Regions from separate parts of the Dactylosporangium sp. CA-152071 genome, predicted to be linked through region 1. Evidence: riboswitches for the same ligand, from Rfam matches in the RefSeq annotation. Region 1 holds a riboswitch; each other region holds the start of a gene.
What was found. A riboswitch is a leader RNA that binds a small molecule or an ion and turns the genes downstream of it on or off. The one in region 1 is predicted to bind cyclic di-AMP.
Positions count from the first base shown of each region.

Region 1 (3,199 bases):
CGGCAGCACCTGGAGGCGAGCGAGGCCGCGTTCCGGCTCGCGTTCAACGGCGCCGGCACCGGCATGTGCATGATCGGCCTGGAGGGTGCCGACACGACCCGCCTCGTCCGGGTCAACCCCGCGCTGTGCGAGCTGCTCGGGCGGGACGAGGACGTGCTCGTCTCGATGCGCTTCGGCGACTTCATCCACCCTGACGACTTCGAGCGCAGCCGGGAGGTGTTCGCCGGCGGCGCCGGCACGATCCGCGACTACGAGGTGCGCTGCGTCCGCGGCGACGGCGAGACGATCTGGATCTCCGCGACGATGTCGGTGGTCGCCGGGTCGCCCGCGTTCGCGATCACGCAGGTGCAGGACATCACCAGCCGCAAGGCCACCGAGGCCGACCTGGTGCGCAGGGCCTCCCGCGACCCGCTGACCGGCCTGGCCAACCGCGAGGCCGTCGCCGAACCCCTCGCGGCCGCGATCCGGCGGGCCCGCACCGAGCAGGTGATCAGCGTGCTGTTCTTCTGCGATCTCGACGACTTCAAAATCGTCAACGACACCCTCGGCCACGAGGCCGGCGACGCGGTCCTCGTCGCCGTCGCGCAGCGCCTCCAGTCGCTGGTGCGGCCCACCGACACCGTCGCGCGCCTCGGCGGCGACGAGTTCGTCGTCCTCATGGGCAACGTCGCCGCCGGTGACCTCGGCGTGCTGGTCGACCGCCTCGAACGCGCCGTCTGCGCACCCGTCACGCACCAGGGGCAGATCATGCGGGTCAGGGTCAGCGTCGGCGTGGCCGTGATCGATGACACGGTCGAGGACGCGGGCGCCGCGCTGCGGGCCGCCGACCGCGCGATGTACCTGGTCAAGGGCGGTCGTCACGCCGGCGAGGTGACCAGACGGGTGACGGCGTTCGGTGAGCGTTCGGGTGCTCAGGGTGGTATGCCGTTGCTGCGGTTGGCCCGGCCCGAGACGGCCCAGTAGGGTCGTTGAGTCCGCTCCGGTCGACCTGCACCGCATCGGTGCTGCCGGGCGGGCGCCGTCGAGTCGCGATCTTCGCGAGCCGGGGACCCATGCGCGTCCTCTGGGGTGTATCCGCGGCCTGGCCGCGGTAGGGCGAAACTTCCCGCCCGAACCCGTCAGCTAACCCGGTAGGCGGCACCGGAAGGAGTCTGCGTCGATGCCGGCCGCCCGCGCGCCCTCGTAACACCTCACCACTGGTTCCCCCCTTCCAGCATGCCGCCCTCGGGCGGCGTGCCGATGCCGCATGTCTTCTGCCTGCCAACGAAGGAAACATCAGTAGTGAAGCCCATATTGAAGGTGTTGCCACGCCAGTTCCACCCGCGACATCGCCGGCTGGTGCCCGTGCTCGGCGCCAGGGCCGGCACCGTCTCGGTCGCCGTCCTGTCCGCCACGCTGCTGGGCACCCTGCCGGCTGACTCGCCGGCGTCGATGTTCACCGGCCCCGCGTATGCCGAGTCCGCGGCCGCCTGGTCCTGGCCGTCGCCGTCGTCCCTGTCCGCTTCGGGGCCGTCGTCCGCGCCCTCCGCCGACGCGGCGCCGGCGCCCGCGACGGGGCCCCTGGCCGTCGCGGTGCCCGCCGCGCCCGTGCCGCCGGCGCCGCCGGTCGTCAAGCCCGTCGCCGGCCTCGACCAGCGGCAGATGGACAACGCCGCGATCATCGTCAAGCAGGGCCGGGCGCAGGGCATGCCCGACCGGGCCCTGGTCGTGGCGATCGCGACGGCGATGCAGGAGAGCGACCTGTACAACGTCGCCAGCTCCGCCGTGCCCGCGTCCCTCGGGCTGCCGCACGACGGCACCTCGACCGACCACGACTCGGTCGGGCTCTTCCAGCAGCGGGCCAGCCAGGGCTGGGGCACCGTCGCCGAGCTGATGAACCCCGCCCACTCCGCGATGCTCTTCTACAACGCCCTCAACCGGGTCGAGGGCTGGCAGCGGATGAGCGTGACCGCCGCGGCCCAGGCGGTGCAGCGGTCGGCGTTCCCCGGCGCGTACCAGAAGCACGCCACCCGCGCGGAGCAGGTGGTCGCCGCCCTCTCCTGACGCTCACCCGCACCCGGCCGGCGCGCCTTCTCGGGTCGCGCCGGTCAGGCGCCGGTTTCATGGGCCGCCGGTCAGGCGCGGGTTTTGTGGATCGCCGGCGGGGGTGTTGGTCAGGCCGGGTGGCGGGTCGCCCAGCGGGCCAGGGCGACGAGCTCGGCGACCGCGGCCGGCTCGGGGATCGCCAGGTCGAGGGCGACCAGGGCCTGCGCGAGGAGGTCGTCGGCCTGCTGGGCGCACCAGGAGCGGGCGCCGGAGCGTTCGACGACCTTCGCGGCGCGCTCCAGGTCGGCCTCGCTGAGGCGGGTCTCGCGGTGCAGCAGGTCGGCCAGCTCGTCGGCGCCCGCGGCGAGGGCGGCGGCGACCGGCAGCGAGCGGCGGCGGCCGCGCAGGTCGGCGAACGCCGGGCGGCCCGTCACGGCCGGGTCGCCCCAGATGCCCTGCAGGTCCTCGGCGAACCGGACGGCCAGCCCGAGCCGCACCCCGAACAGCCGCAGCTGCTCCACCCGCGCCGGGTCGCCGCCGCCTGCGAGCGCCCCGAGAGCGCACGCGCAGCCGAAGAGGGCGCCACTGCGCTGCTCGACCGCGGAGATGCACGTGCGGAGCAGGTCGTTGCCGGAGCGGTGCCGGGGCAGCGCGGCGTCCAGGGCCGTGCTGAGGTCGGTGTGCTGGCCGTGCAGGAGCTGCTGGACGGTGTCGCCGAGGATGCGGACGCCGGCCCGGTCGACGGACGCCGCCCCGGACTGCCGCCGCGCGTCGGTGCACGGGTCGGGGGTGCCGTGCTGCTCGGTGAACCTGTCCCGCGTCGCCCGGTCCTGCCGCACCGGCTCCCTGCACGGCGCAGCCGGCACGGACGGCGCGGTGTCGGGCGTGGCGCGGCTGGCCTGGCGCAGCGGGCGTGGCACGCGTCTGGTCGGGTCGCCGGTCGCCGCCACGTCGAACGCGAGCGCCAGCATCGCCTGCCCGCCCAGCGTCGCCGGGTGCGGCCCCACCACGCTCCAGGCGGTCGGCCGGTGCAGGCGGGTCAGGTCGCCGTCGAACAGGTCCCGTTGCAGCCCCGACCAGTGGTGCACCAGCTCCACCGCGACGGCGCCCGCCACCGCGTCGTGCGGGTCACCACCGACGGCGCCCGCGCAGACGAGTGTCAGTGCGGCGCGCG
Region 1 covers NZ_JBNJMZ010000001.1:7,612,920-7,616,118, forward strand. Annotated here, with positions in the region: gene ACQEVZ_RS34320 (diguanylate cyclase domain-containing protein) at 1-963, shown strand, start outside; cyclic di-AMP (ydaO/yuaA leader) riboswitch at 1,010-1,152, shown strand; gene ACQEVZ_RS34325 (hypothetical protein) at 1,303-2,043, shown strand; gene ACQEVZ_RS34330 (polyprenyl synthetase family protein) at 2,154-3,199, opposite strand, start outside.

Region 2 (3,199 bases), 920 kb from region 1:
AGGCCGGGGCAGCAATACGAGTGACAATGCGAGGGACCTGGGCCCGCGCGGTGGAATTCCTACATGACGGCGTCCACGATCTGTTGTGCGAGCCCTTCCCACTTCGCGTAGGCGTCCGGGAACGCCGACCGCTGCACCATCTGCGCGGCTATGGTGACGGCCTGCTGCTCCCAGCCCGGGATCTGGGCGAGCGCCGCGTAGAACCTGCGGGCGGACTCGTGCGGGTTCATCAGCTGGTCGACCGAACCCCAGCTCGGCCGCTGCTGGAAGAGGCCGACCGAGTCGTAGTCGTACCCCACGCCCTCGTTGGGGTGCTGCAGCGACTGCGGCACGTTCGGGTTCGCGAGGTTCCGCAGGTGGCTCTCCTGCAGGGCGGTGGCGATCCCCACGACGGCCGCGCGCCGCGGCAGGTTCAGCTGCCGGGCGACGTCGATGATCGCGACGGCGTTGTTCATCTCGGCCTGGGTCAGCCCGCCGACGGGCGCGTGCACGGTCGGCGACGGCGCCGCCGTCGATGCCGGTGGCGTGGCGGCGGGTGCCGGGGTGGTCTTCGCCGGTGCCGGGGCGGCCTTCGTCGGTGCCGGCGTGGCCTTGTTCGCGCTGTCGGCGGGTTTCCGGGTGCGGCTGCGTGAGGCCTGCCCGCCGGCCGCCGAGCGTTCGGCGTCGACGGCGAACGCCGCACTGTCTGTCGGCACGGCGGCGGGTCCGGCCGACGCCGACAGCGTCGCGGACAGGCCGACCGCCACGACCGCGACGGCGCCCACGGCGTAGCGGCGGATCTCGGCCGGCACGGGTGCGCGCAGCCGGAATCGGGTCGCGTGCCGCCCCCGCCGGGAGCGGCGCAGGTGTCGGGGACCGCGTGCGGTCGCACCGTTGAGCTGCTGGTCATCATCGGCGCCCGGAAGCATCCGGCGAGCCTAGGGAGGCCCCGGATCCGGGGTGATGCCGGGCATGCGAACCTGCCGACCGGACACTGGGCGGGCCGCACGGGGCCGGGGCGCGGTCGGCGAGGTGCACCGGGGCACGGCGCAACCGACCGGCGGGCTGATGGCCCGTGCACCCGGCCGTTCGCCACGCCGTCGTCACGCAAGGTAGCCGACCAGCGTGGGGGTTCCGGGGGTCCTCCCGCGCCCCGATATGGTCCTCGCATCCGCCCGGCCCGCCGTCACCCACCTCGGATGACACCGCGGCGGATCCGCTGAGTCGCGTCCGCGCGAGCCGGGGAACCGAGCACCACCGGGGTGAATCCACGGGGCCAGCGCCTCGAGGTAGGGCGATCCTCCCGCCCGAACCCGTCAGCTAACCCGGTAGGCGGCACCGGAAGGAGCACTCCGTGCAGCCACAGACCCGGCATCGCCCGTGCCGCAGCACCTCGGGCACCTCGACCCTCGGCCCGGCCCGGTAGTCGCCGACCGTCACCGCACCGGCCCTCGGCCGGCGTGGCACCCCCCCTGCCCGGATCACGTCCGGCACCGGCAACAGCAGCCGTCATCGAGCATGTCTGTCGAGGTACCCGTGAGTTACCTGTACAAACCCAGGCACCAGAACCAGAGCCCCGCCCCGTCGCGCTTCCGCGTGCTGCCGATCGCGGCCGCCGCGGCGGTCCTCGGGGTGACGGCGGCCGTCGGCGTGGCCGTGCACGCCTCGACCCCCACACCGGTGGCCGACGCGCAGTCGGTGACGGCCGCGGATCCGTCCGGAACCGGCGTCGGTCCGGCCGGGCGTGACCGGCAGCGGACCCAGGCGGCGCCCGACGCCGCCTCCGCCCCGTCGAAGGCCCCCGCCGGTACGGCGACGTCCAAGCCCGCCACGCCCGCCCCGCCCGCCGCCCCGGCCAGCCCCACCAAACCGGCGGCCCCGGCGGAGAAGGAGCTCGCGTACCGGTTCGCCTGGCAGGAGAACTTCTACTACTGCGGCCCGGCGGCGACCCGGATCGCGCTGACCGCGCGGTCGATGTACCCGTCCCAGTCCGAGGTCGCCCAGAGCCTGCACACGACCGTCAACGGCACCAACTCCGCCGACGACACCACCCGGTCGCTCAACGAGTACACGAAGAGCTCCTTCTACAAGTCGCACTTCATCCCCGGTCAGTCGGCCACCCAGGCGGAGATCGACCAGATGCAGGCCGACGTCGTCAACGCGATCACCAACGGCTACGCCGTGGTCGCCAACATCGCCGGCTCCACCGTGGACGACAAGGGCAACTCGCACTCGTACCCGGGCGGCCACTACCTCACGGTGGTGGGGTACCTCGACGGCGGCAAGACGGTGAAGATCGCCGACCCCGCGGACGCCCTGGGCGTCGGGTACTACACGCTGACGACGGCCAAGCTCGCGCACTGGACCGCCCTGCGCGGATACTCCGCCTGACACGGCCGTCAGCGGCTCGCGGTCAGCGGCCCAGTGCGCGTACCCGGCTGGGTGGCCGGAACGCCTGGGCCGGCTGGCCGCGCAGCGCGCTCGCCATGGTCTGCGCGACGGCGGCGTTGACCGAGCCGGAGACGCCGCTGCCCACGTGGTCGTTCGGGTTGTCCACGTTCACCGCGATGCCGGCCGCCGCGATCTGCGGGGTGAAGCCGACGAACGTCTCGGTCGAGTTGTACTCGGAGCTGCCGGTCTTGCCCGCGACCGGGCGGCCGCCCAGGATGCCGGACACGTTCTCCGCCGTGCCGCCGTCGCACTTGCCGTACGCCGAGGACCGGCTGACCGGGCACCGTGCCGCGTCGGTCGCGGCGGCCGCCACGTCGGGGCTGACCGCCTGCCGGCACTTCGGGGCGGCGGCGTCGACCGGTTTGCCGTTGGAGTCGGTGATCGACAGCACCGGCAGCGGCTGGCAGTACAGGCCGCCGGCGGCGACCGCCGCGTAGGCGTTGGCGAGGTCGAGCGGTGTGGTCGAGGCGACGCCGAGGGTGAACGCTCCCCACTGGTCCGCCTTGGCCGCCATCGCCGCGTCCTCGGCGGAGCGGAACGTGATGCCGAGCCGCTGCGCCATCTCGACCACGCGGCGCGCGCCGATCTGCTGTTCGAGCCAGACGAAGTAGGTGTTGACCGAACGGCCGAAGCCGTTCCACATCGTCCGGTTCCCGTTCATCCAGCTCGGGGAGTCGTTCCCCGGGCACCACCTGCCCCCGCAGCTGCCCGGGCCGCTGGCCGGCCACACGGTCGCTATCCGGCTCGGTGAGTTGAAGTTGGTGCTCAA
Region 2 covers NZ_JBNJMZ010000001.1:8,534,264-8,537,462, forward strand. Annotated here, with positions in the region: gene ACQEVZ_RS38535 (hypothetical protein) at 60-908, opposite strand; cyclic di-AMP (ydaO/yuaA leader) riboswitch at 1,187-1,329, shown strand; gene ACQEVZ_RS38540 (C39 family peptidase) at 1,516-2,370, shown strand; gene ACQEVZ_RS38545 (transglycosylase domain-containing protein) at 2,393-3,199, opposite strand, start outside.
Region 2: another riboswitch for cyclic di-AMP. It lies ahead of ACQEVZ_RS38540 (C39 family peptidase); the one in region 1 lies ahead of ACQEVZ_RS34325 (hypothetical protein).

Region 3 (3,199 bases), 1.8 Mb from region 1:
ATGTCCGGTTATGCGTACGTGGCTCCTCCTCCTGGCTGCGCTCGTGCCTCTCGCCGGCTGCGCTTCCCCCACGCGACAGCAACCTCATGAGTCCGCGCCGTCGGCCCGGCCCTCGCCCGGGCACGCCACGGTGTCCGGGGCTGCCCCCTCTTCCCCGGCCGCGCCCTCGCTCGTCGCCGCCGCGCCTTCGGCCACGGCCCTGCGGTACAGCTTCGACAGCGGGATCACGGGACCGGTGCTGGACGGCGCGGGCCGGCTCCCGCTGCGGGTCCGCAGGGCCGGCGGCCAGCTGTCGACCGTGCCGCACAACGGCGGACTCGCGGTGCGATTTCCCCAGCCGTGTGAGCACTACGGTGCGGAGAGTTGCGCACGCGCCATCCTGCAGAGCGGCCCCGCTGAATTCCTCAATCCAGGCCAGGAAGCGTTCTCGTATGGCGCGAGCGTGCTCGTCGCGCCCAATGAGACTTCCAAAGGCGCCAATGTTCTGCAAAAAGGGTTCTCGGTCGGTGACAGTCAGTTCAAGTTGCAGGTGGACGGCGCCGCGGGGCGCCCCAGTTGCGTGATTGTCGGCGTGGGTGGATCTACTATTTACGTAGCCCTCGCATCGCTTAGCGTGGCTGACGGGCGATGGCACCGGATCGAGTGTTCGCGCAGTGACGCCCTGCTCACGGTGGCCGTGGACGGTCAACCCAGGGGTCGGGCGGCCATTCCTCCGTCACTGTCCATAGTGAACGCGGATCCACTCTGTATTGGCGGTAAGGGAACCAGTGCGAACAACGACCAGTTCGCCGGTGCAATTGATGATGTGTTCATCACTCGGGCGCCCTGACTTTTCGGTTAAATCGGACACCCGCTTGCTCCTCTGGGTCACTCGCCATACCGTAAATTCCGGTCGGATGGATGTCCGCGCCCACCACGGGTGCGCCAGACGGCACCGCCGAGTCGATTTTTGAACCGGGGACCCACCTGCGTCATCGGGGTGAATCCGCGATCTGCGGTAGGACGACCTTCCCGTCCGAACCCGTCAGCTAACCCGGTAGGCGGCTGGAAGAAGGAGTGCCCCCTCGATGCGGCCCAACCGTCTGGTTCGGCTCCTCGTTGCCACGCTCGGCTGTCTCTCGCTCGTCGTCGGAGTCACCGGACTCGCTCACGCCGACCCGACGCCCGCCGAGCTCGAAGCGCAGATCGACAAGAAGTGGAATGAAGTCGAGCCCATCATCGAGCAGCACAACCAGCTCAAGGGCGAGCTGAAGGCCAACCTGGCGAAGCAGGCGCAGCTGAAGAGCCAGATCGACCCGCTGCAGGCGCAGGTCGACAACGCGCTGCTGCGGGTGAGTGCGTTCTCGGTCCTGCAGTACAAGACCGGGCGGGTCTCCAGCTTCAACGCGCTGATGACGACCGGCTCGCCGGACACCTTCGCCGAGCAGCTCGTCATGCTGAACATGCTGGCCAAGGACGAGGCCGAGGGCATCAAGGACGTCATGGACAGCAAGAAGGTCCTCGACGACCAGAAGAAGCCGCTCGACGAGCTGATCGCCAAGCAGAAGGCCGCCGAGGCGGAGATGGCGACGAAGGAAACCACCATCAACGCCGAGATCAAGACGCTCAACGACATGCGCACGAAGGCGTATGGCTCCAGTGGCGCGACCGGCGAGCTGCGCCCCGTCGCCTGCCCCGTCGAATACTCCGGTGGCGACGCCGCGAAGGCCGCGCAGGTCGCCTGCCAGCAGATCGGCAAGAAGTACGTGTGGGCGGCCGAGGGCCCCAACACCTTCGACTGCTCGGGCCTCACGCTCTACGCCTGGAAGCAGGCCGGCCACACGCTGCGGCACTACACCAAGTGGCAGTACTCGGACACCAAGCGCGTCAGCAGAGCCGATCTCAAGGCCGGCGACCTGGTCTTCTTCTACAGCGACATGCACCACATGGGGATGTACGTCGGCGGCGGCTGGATGGTCCACGCCCCGACCACCGGCGACGTGGTCCGCATGAAGAAGATCGACACCGCACCGATCTCCGGGTACGGCAGAGTGGCTTAGGGCTTCGGGACCTGGCCGCCGGCGTTCACGTCGTCGGCCAGGTCCGCCAGTTCTGGTGGGAGCGGCTCGCCGTCGGGCCGCGCTGGCCCTGGTACCGGGAGCCGTACACCGCGGACCCGTACGGGTGCTCCGACGGCGAGGACAGCCGGAAGATGCACAGCTGCCCGATCTTCATCCCCGGCCAGAGCATGATCGGCAGATTGGCCACGTTGGACAGCTCGAGCGTCACGTGTCCGGAGAACCCCGGGTCGATGAACCCCGCGGTCGAGTGCGTCAGCAGCCCGAGCCGCCCCAGGCTCGACTTGCCCTCCAGCCGGCCCGCGAGCTGATCGCCGAGGCTGATCACCTCCAGCGTCGAGGCGAGCACGAACTCCCCGGGGTGCAGCACGAACGGCTGGCCGTCGTCGACCTCCACCATCGCGGTGAGGTCGTCCTGCTGGATCGCCGGGTCGATGTGGGTGTACAGGTGGTTGTTGAACACCCTGAACCACCGGTCGAGCCGCACGTCGATGCTCGACGGCTGGACCAGGTCCTTGTCGAACGGCTCGAGCCGCAACTGGCCGTCGGCGAGCTCTTTGGTCAGGTCACGGTCGGAGAGCAGCACGTCCTGACCCTATGTGGTTTGGTTCGTGGCTTTCGCGGTGGCCCCTCGGACTGCCTCGATGACCCGCTTCGTGGCTTCCAGATCGTGCTCGTCGAACTCCGCGAGCGCCTCCCGGATGTGTTGCCCGAGCGGCGCGAAGAACTCCTGCGCCAAGGCCTTCGCCGGCGGCTGCATCACGAGGTGTACGCGACGCCGGTCCTCCATGTCGTGCCGCCGCTCGACGTGCCCGGCCTTCTCCAACCGGTCCAGCAACGCGGTCGTCGCCGCCGGGCTCAGCCGCAGTGTCCTGGCCAGCTCCCCGGGCGTCAGCGGCTGCTGCTCCTCCGTCGCCCGCCAGATGTACGCCACGGCGTTCATGTCCGTGCGGTGCAGCCCGTGCCGGCGGGTGAACACCTCCAGGAACCGGTCGGCCTCGAGGTTGAACTTCCTCAGCAGGTCGATCAGCTCGCCGCTCGCATCACCCACAGGGTCATTGTCCTTCATTCGTGGAATCACACACTTTTCGTACACGTGTACGAGTAAATTGGAGGCATGGCGACGTGGGCTGAATTCTCCG
Region 3 covers NZ_JBNJMZ010000001.1:5,827,233-5,830,431, reverse strand. Annotated here, with positions in the region: gene ACQEVZ_RS26110 (LamG-like jellyroll fold domain-containing protein) at 236-829, shown strand; cyclic di-AMP (ydaO/yuaA leader) riboswitch at 926-1,058, shown strand; gene ACQEVZ_RS26105 (C40 family peptidase) at 1,068-2,039, shown strand; gene dcd (dCTP deaminase) at 2,065-2,643, opposite strand; gene ACQEVZ_RS26095 (MarR family winged helix-turn-helix transcriptional regulator) at 2,653-3,108, opposite strand; gene ACQEVZ_RS26090 (pyridoxamine 5'-phosphate oxidase) at 3,175-3,199, shown strand, end outside.
Region 3: another riboswitch for cyclic di-AMP. It lies ahead of ACQEVZ_RS26105 (C40 family peptidase); the one in region 1 lies ahead of ACQEVZ_RS34325 (hypothetical protein).

Region 4 (3,199 bases), on a different contig from region 1:
CTGACCCTCGCGTCACCGCTCTACCGGGGCGCCACGCTCGCGGTGTTCCTGTCCGCGCTCGGCTTCTCCGCCGCCGCCCCGCAGATCGCGACGTTCCTGGTCAACGACCTGCACGCCTCCCTGACCGCGGCGGGGCTGTTCTACCTGACGAACCTGGCCGCGCCCGTTGCCGGATTCCTGGTCGGCCGGCGGTCCGACCGCACCGGGCGCCGTCTCGGGCTGTTCCGCGTCTGCGCCGCCGCCGGGTTCGTGGGCTGGATCGGCATCGCGTACTCGACCGAGCTGTGGATGCCCTACGTCATCAGCGCCGTCGTCGGCGGGTTCGGCGGCGCCGCGACGTCGCAGCTCTTCGCCGCCGTCCACGACGAGCTCAAGGCGCACCCCGGCCCGAACAACGACGGGGTGGTCGCCGTCGTGCGGATGGCCCTGACCGGCGGCTGGGTCGTCGGCCCGGTGGCCGGGTCGTTCCTGGCGGCGCAGACGTCGCTGCGCACCATGCTGGTCGCCACGGCGGTCTGCACGCTCGCCCAGATCGTGCCGCTCGGCGCGCTCCGGACAGCACCGGCGGCACCGGCCGGACCCGGCGACGCGCCGGGGGCCGGCCACCGGGGCCCCGGCCTGCGGGCGATGCTGCCGCTGCTGGCGTTCACCGGCCTCTACGTCCTCGTGTACGCCGGCGAGCCCGTCAAGTACGCGTACCTCCCGCTGTACATGAACGACCAGCTGCACTTCCCGGCCGGCCTCAGCGGCGCGGTCATCGGCATCCAGCCGCTGGTCGAGATCGTGCTGATGCCCGTCGCCGTGGTCGTGGCCCGCCGGACCGGCATGATGGAGCTGATGGTCCTCGGCGCCGGGTTCGGCGTGGCCGCCAACGTCTGCTTCGCCGTCACCGGCAACGCCGCCGGGCTGTTCGCCGGGCAGATCCTCATGGGCTGCGTGTGGGGCGTCTTCGCCACGCTCGGCATCATCGTCGCCCAGCGGCTCCTGCCGACCGCCGTCGCCACCGCGTCCGCGATCTTCATGAGCTCAACCGCGCTCGCCTCCGCCCTCGGCGGTGCGGCCGGCGGCACCGGCGCCGCCGCCATCGGGCTCCCGCGGGTGTTCCTCATCCCGGCCGCCCTCGCCCTGCTGGCCGTCGCCGGCCTGGCCGTCATGGCCCGCTCCACCGACCGCCACCGGTGACGATCCGGGCAGGTCAGTCTTGTGTCTACGTTAAGTGTGGCTTAGATCGAGCGCCGGCAGTGTGGTCCGGCGTTACGTTTGGGCCGGCCTGCCGGACATCGCCCGCCCCGCCGGGGTGGCCGGGCAGCCACCGCCGAGTTGTCGGTCGCGCGGGCTCGATGCGTGCGGCCGGTGAGCCGGGGAACCAATCGGGGCTTCCCCCTGGGGTGAATCCGCTCCCGCCACACCGGGGCGCGGTAGGGCGCGCCTTCTTCTCGCCCGAATCCGTCAGCTAACCCGGTAGGCGGTCAGCGAAGAAGGACTGTGCCGTGTTCAACGGACGTACGACGCTCCGCGCCTCGGTCGTCGCGCTGGCGGTGGCGGCCATGATCGCCCCGGCCTGCGCCGCGCAGGCGGACCCGACGCCGCAGGAGCTCCAGGCCCAGATCGACAAGGGCAACCAAGAGGTCGAGCACGTCGTCGAGCTGTACAACAAGGTCAACGGCGACCTGGACACCACCCAGGCGGCGATCACGAAGCTCCGGGCCGACATGGCGCCGCTGCAGGCGACCATGGCGACGGCGCAGGACAACGCCTCGGCGCTCGCGGTCAACGCGTACAAGACCGGGGGCAACCTCGGCACCCTGTCACTGATGCTGGGGGCGACGTCGACCGACACGCTCACCGCCCGCGTCGGCACCCTCCAGCAGATCTCGCACAGCCAGCAGCGGGACCTGGCCGCGTACACGGCGGCGAAGGGCGCGCTCGACACCGAGCAGCGGCGCCTGGACGAGACCCTCGCCGCGCAGAGCCAGCAGAAGACGGAGCTGGAGACCCGCCGCAAGAAGATCGAGGGTGACATCGCCCGCCTCGACGCGCTGCAGGCCAAGGCCGAGGCGGCCGCCGCCGCGGCGAAGGTCAAGACCACCACCCCTCCCCCGGCGACGACCCCGGCCAAGCCACCGGCCGTGTCCGGCAACGCGGGCAAGGCCGTCAACTACGCCTGGGCGCAGCTCGGCAAGAAGTACGTGTGGGGCGCGGCCGGACCGAACACGTTCGACTGCTCGGGCCTGACCATGATGGCGTGGAAGGCGGCCGGCGTGACGCTGCCGCACAACGCCGCGCAGCAGTGGTCGAAGGTCCGCCACATCTCCCGCAGCCAGCTCGCCCCCGGCGACCTGGTGTTCTACAACGGCCTCGGGCACGTGGGCATCTACATCGGCAACAACCAGATCATCCACGCCCCGAACAGCCGCACGGTCGTCAAGGTCGCTCCCGTCGACATCGACACGCTGTACGGCTACGGCAGGGTCGCGTAGTCACGGACGGTAGCCTGCCGGGCATGCGCATGTTGCACCTCGGGCTGCGGGTCACGGATCTGGAGCGCTCGCTCGCGTTCTACACCGCGGTCGGCTACGCGAAGGTCGGCCACGTCCCGGAGACCGGGTTCGGCAGCCTGACGCTGCTGCAGCTGCCCGGCGACCCGTTCGTCAGCCTCGAGCTGGTGCACGACCCCGCCCGGCCGGTCGCCGACACCGGCGCCGTCAACCATCTCGTCGTCCAGGTCGGCGACCTCGGCACCACGGTCGCCGACCTGGCCGGCAGGGGCATCGCGGCCGAGCCGCCGACCGACCACGGCGAGGGCATGGCCACGTCCTGGCTCACCGATCCCGACGGGTACCGCATCGAGCTCGTACAGTGGCCTCCCGGCCATCCGGAGGGCATGACCGCGGCCGACTTCGCCTGACCGCCGGCCTGTCCGTGCACCCAACCGCCCGGCCGCCCGGCTGCACGGCGCGGCGGGTGGTGCGCGGAAACGGTTCGACAGGCGCGGTGACCGGCTGCCACGATCGGACGGTGATCACCGACGTCGACGCCGCGACCCGCTCGTTGCACGGGACGGCGCTGGGCGACGCGTTCGGCGAGACCTGGTTCTTCCGGCCCGCCGACCAGATGCGATGGCAGATCGAGGAGCGGCTGGTGCCGCAGGGCCCGTGGCCGTGGACCGACGACACCGCGATGGCCGTCTCGCTGTACC
Region 4 covers NZ_JBNJMZ010000002.1:233,868-237,066, reverse strand. Annotated here, with positions in the region: gene ACQEVZ_RS41145 (MFS transporter) at 1-1,182, shown strand, start outside; cyclic di-AMP (ydaO/yuaA leader) riboswitch at 1,304-1,483, shown strand; gene ACQEVZ_RS41140 (NlpC/P60 family protein) at 1,491-2,480, shown strand; gene ACQEVZ_RS41135 (VOC family protein) at 2,504-2,908, shown strand; gene ACQEVZ_RS41130 (ADP-ribosylglycohydrolase family protein) at 3,019-3,199, shown strand, end outside.
Region 4: another riboswitch for cyclic di-AMP. It lies ahead of ACQEVZ_RS41140 (NlpC/P60 family protein); the one in region 1 lies ahead of ACQEVZ_RS34325 (hypothetical protein).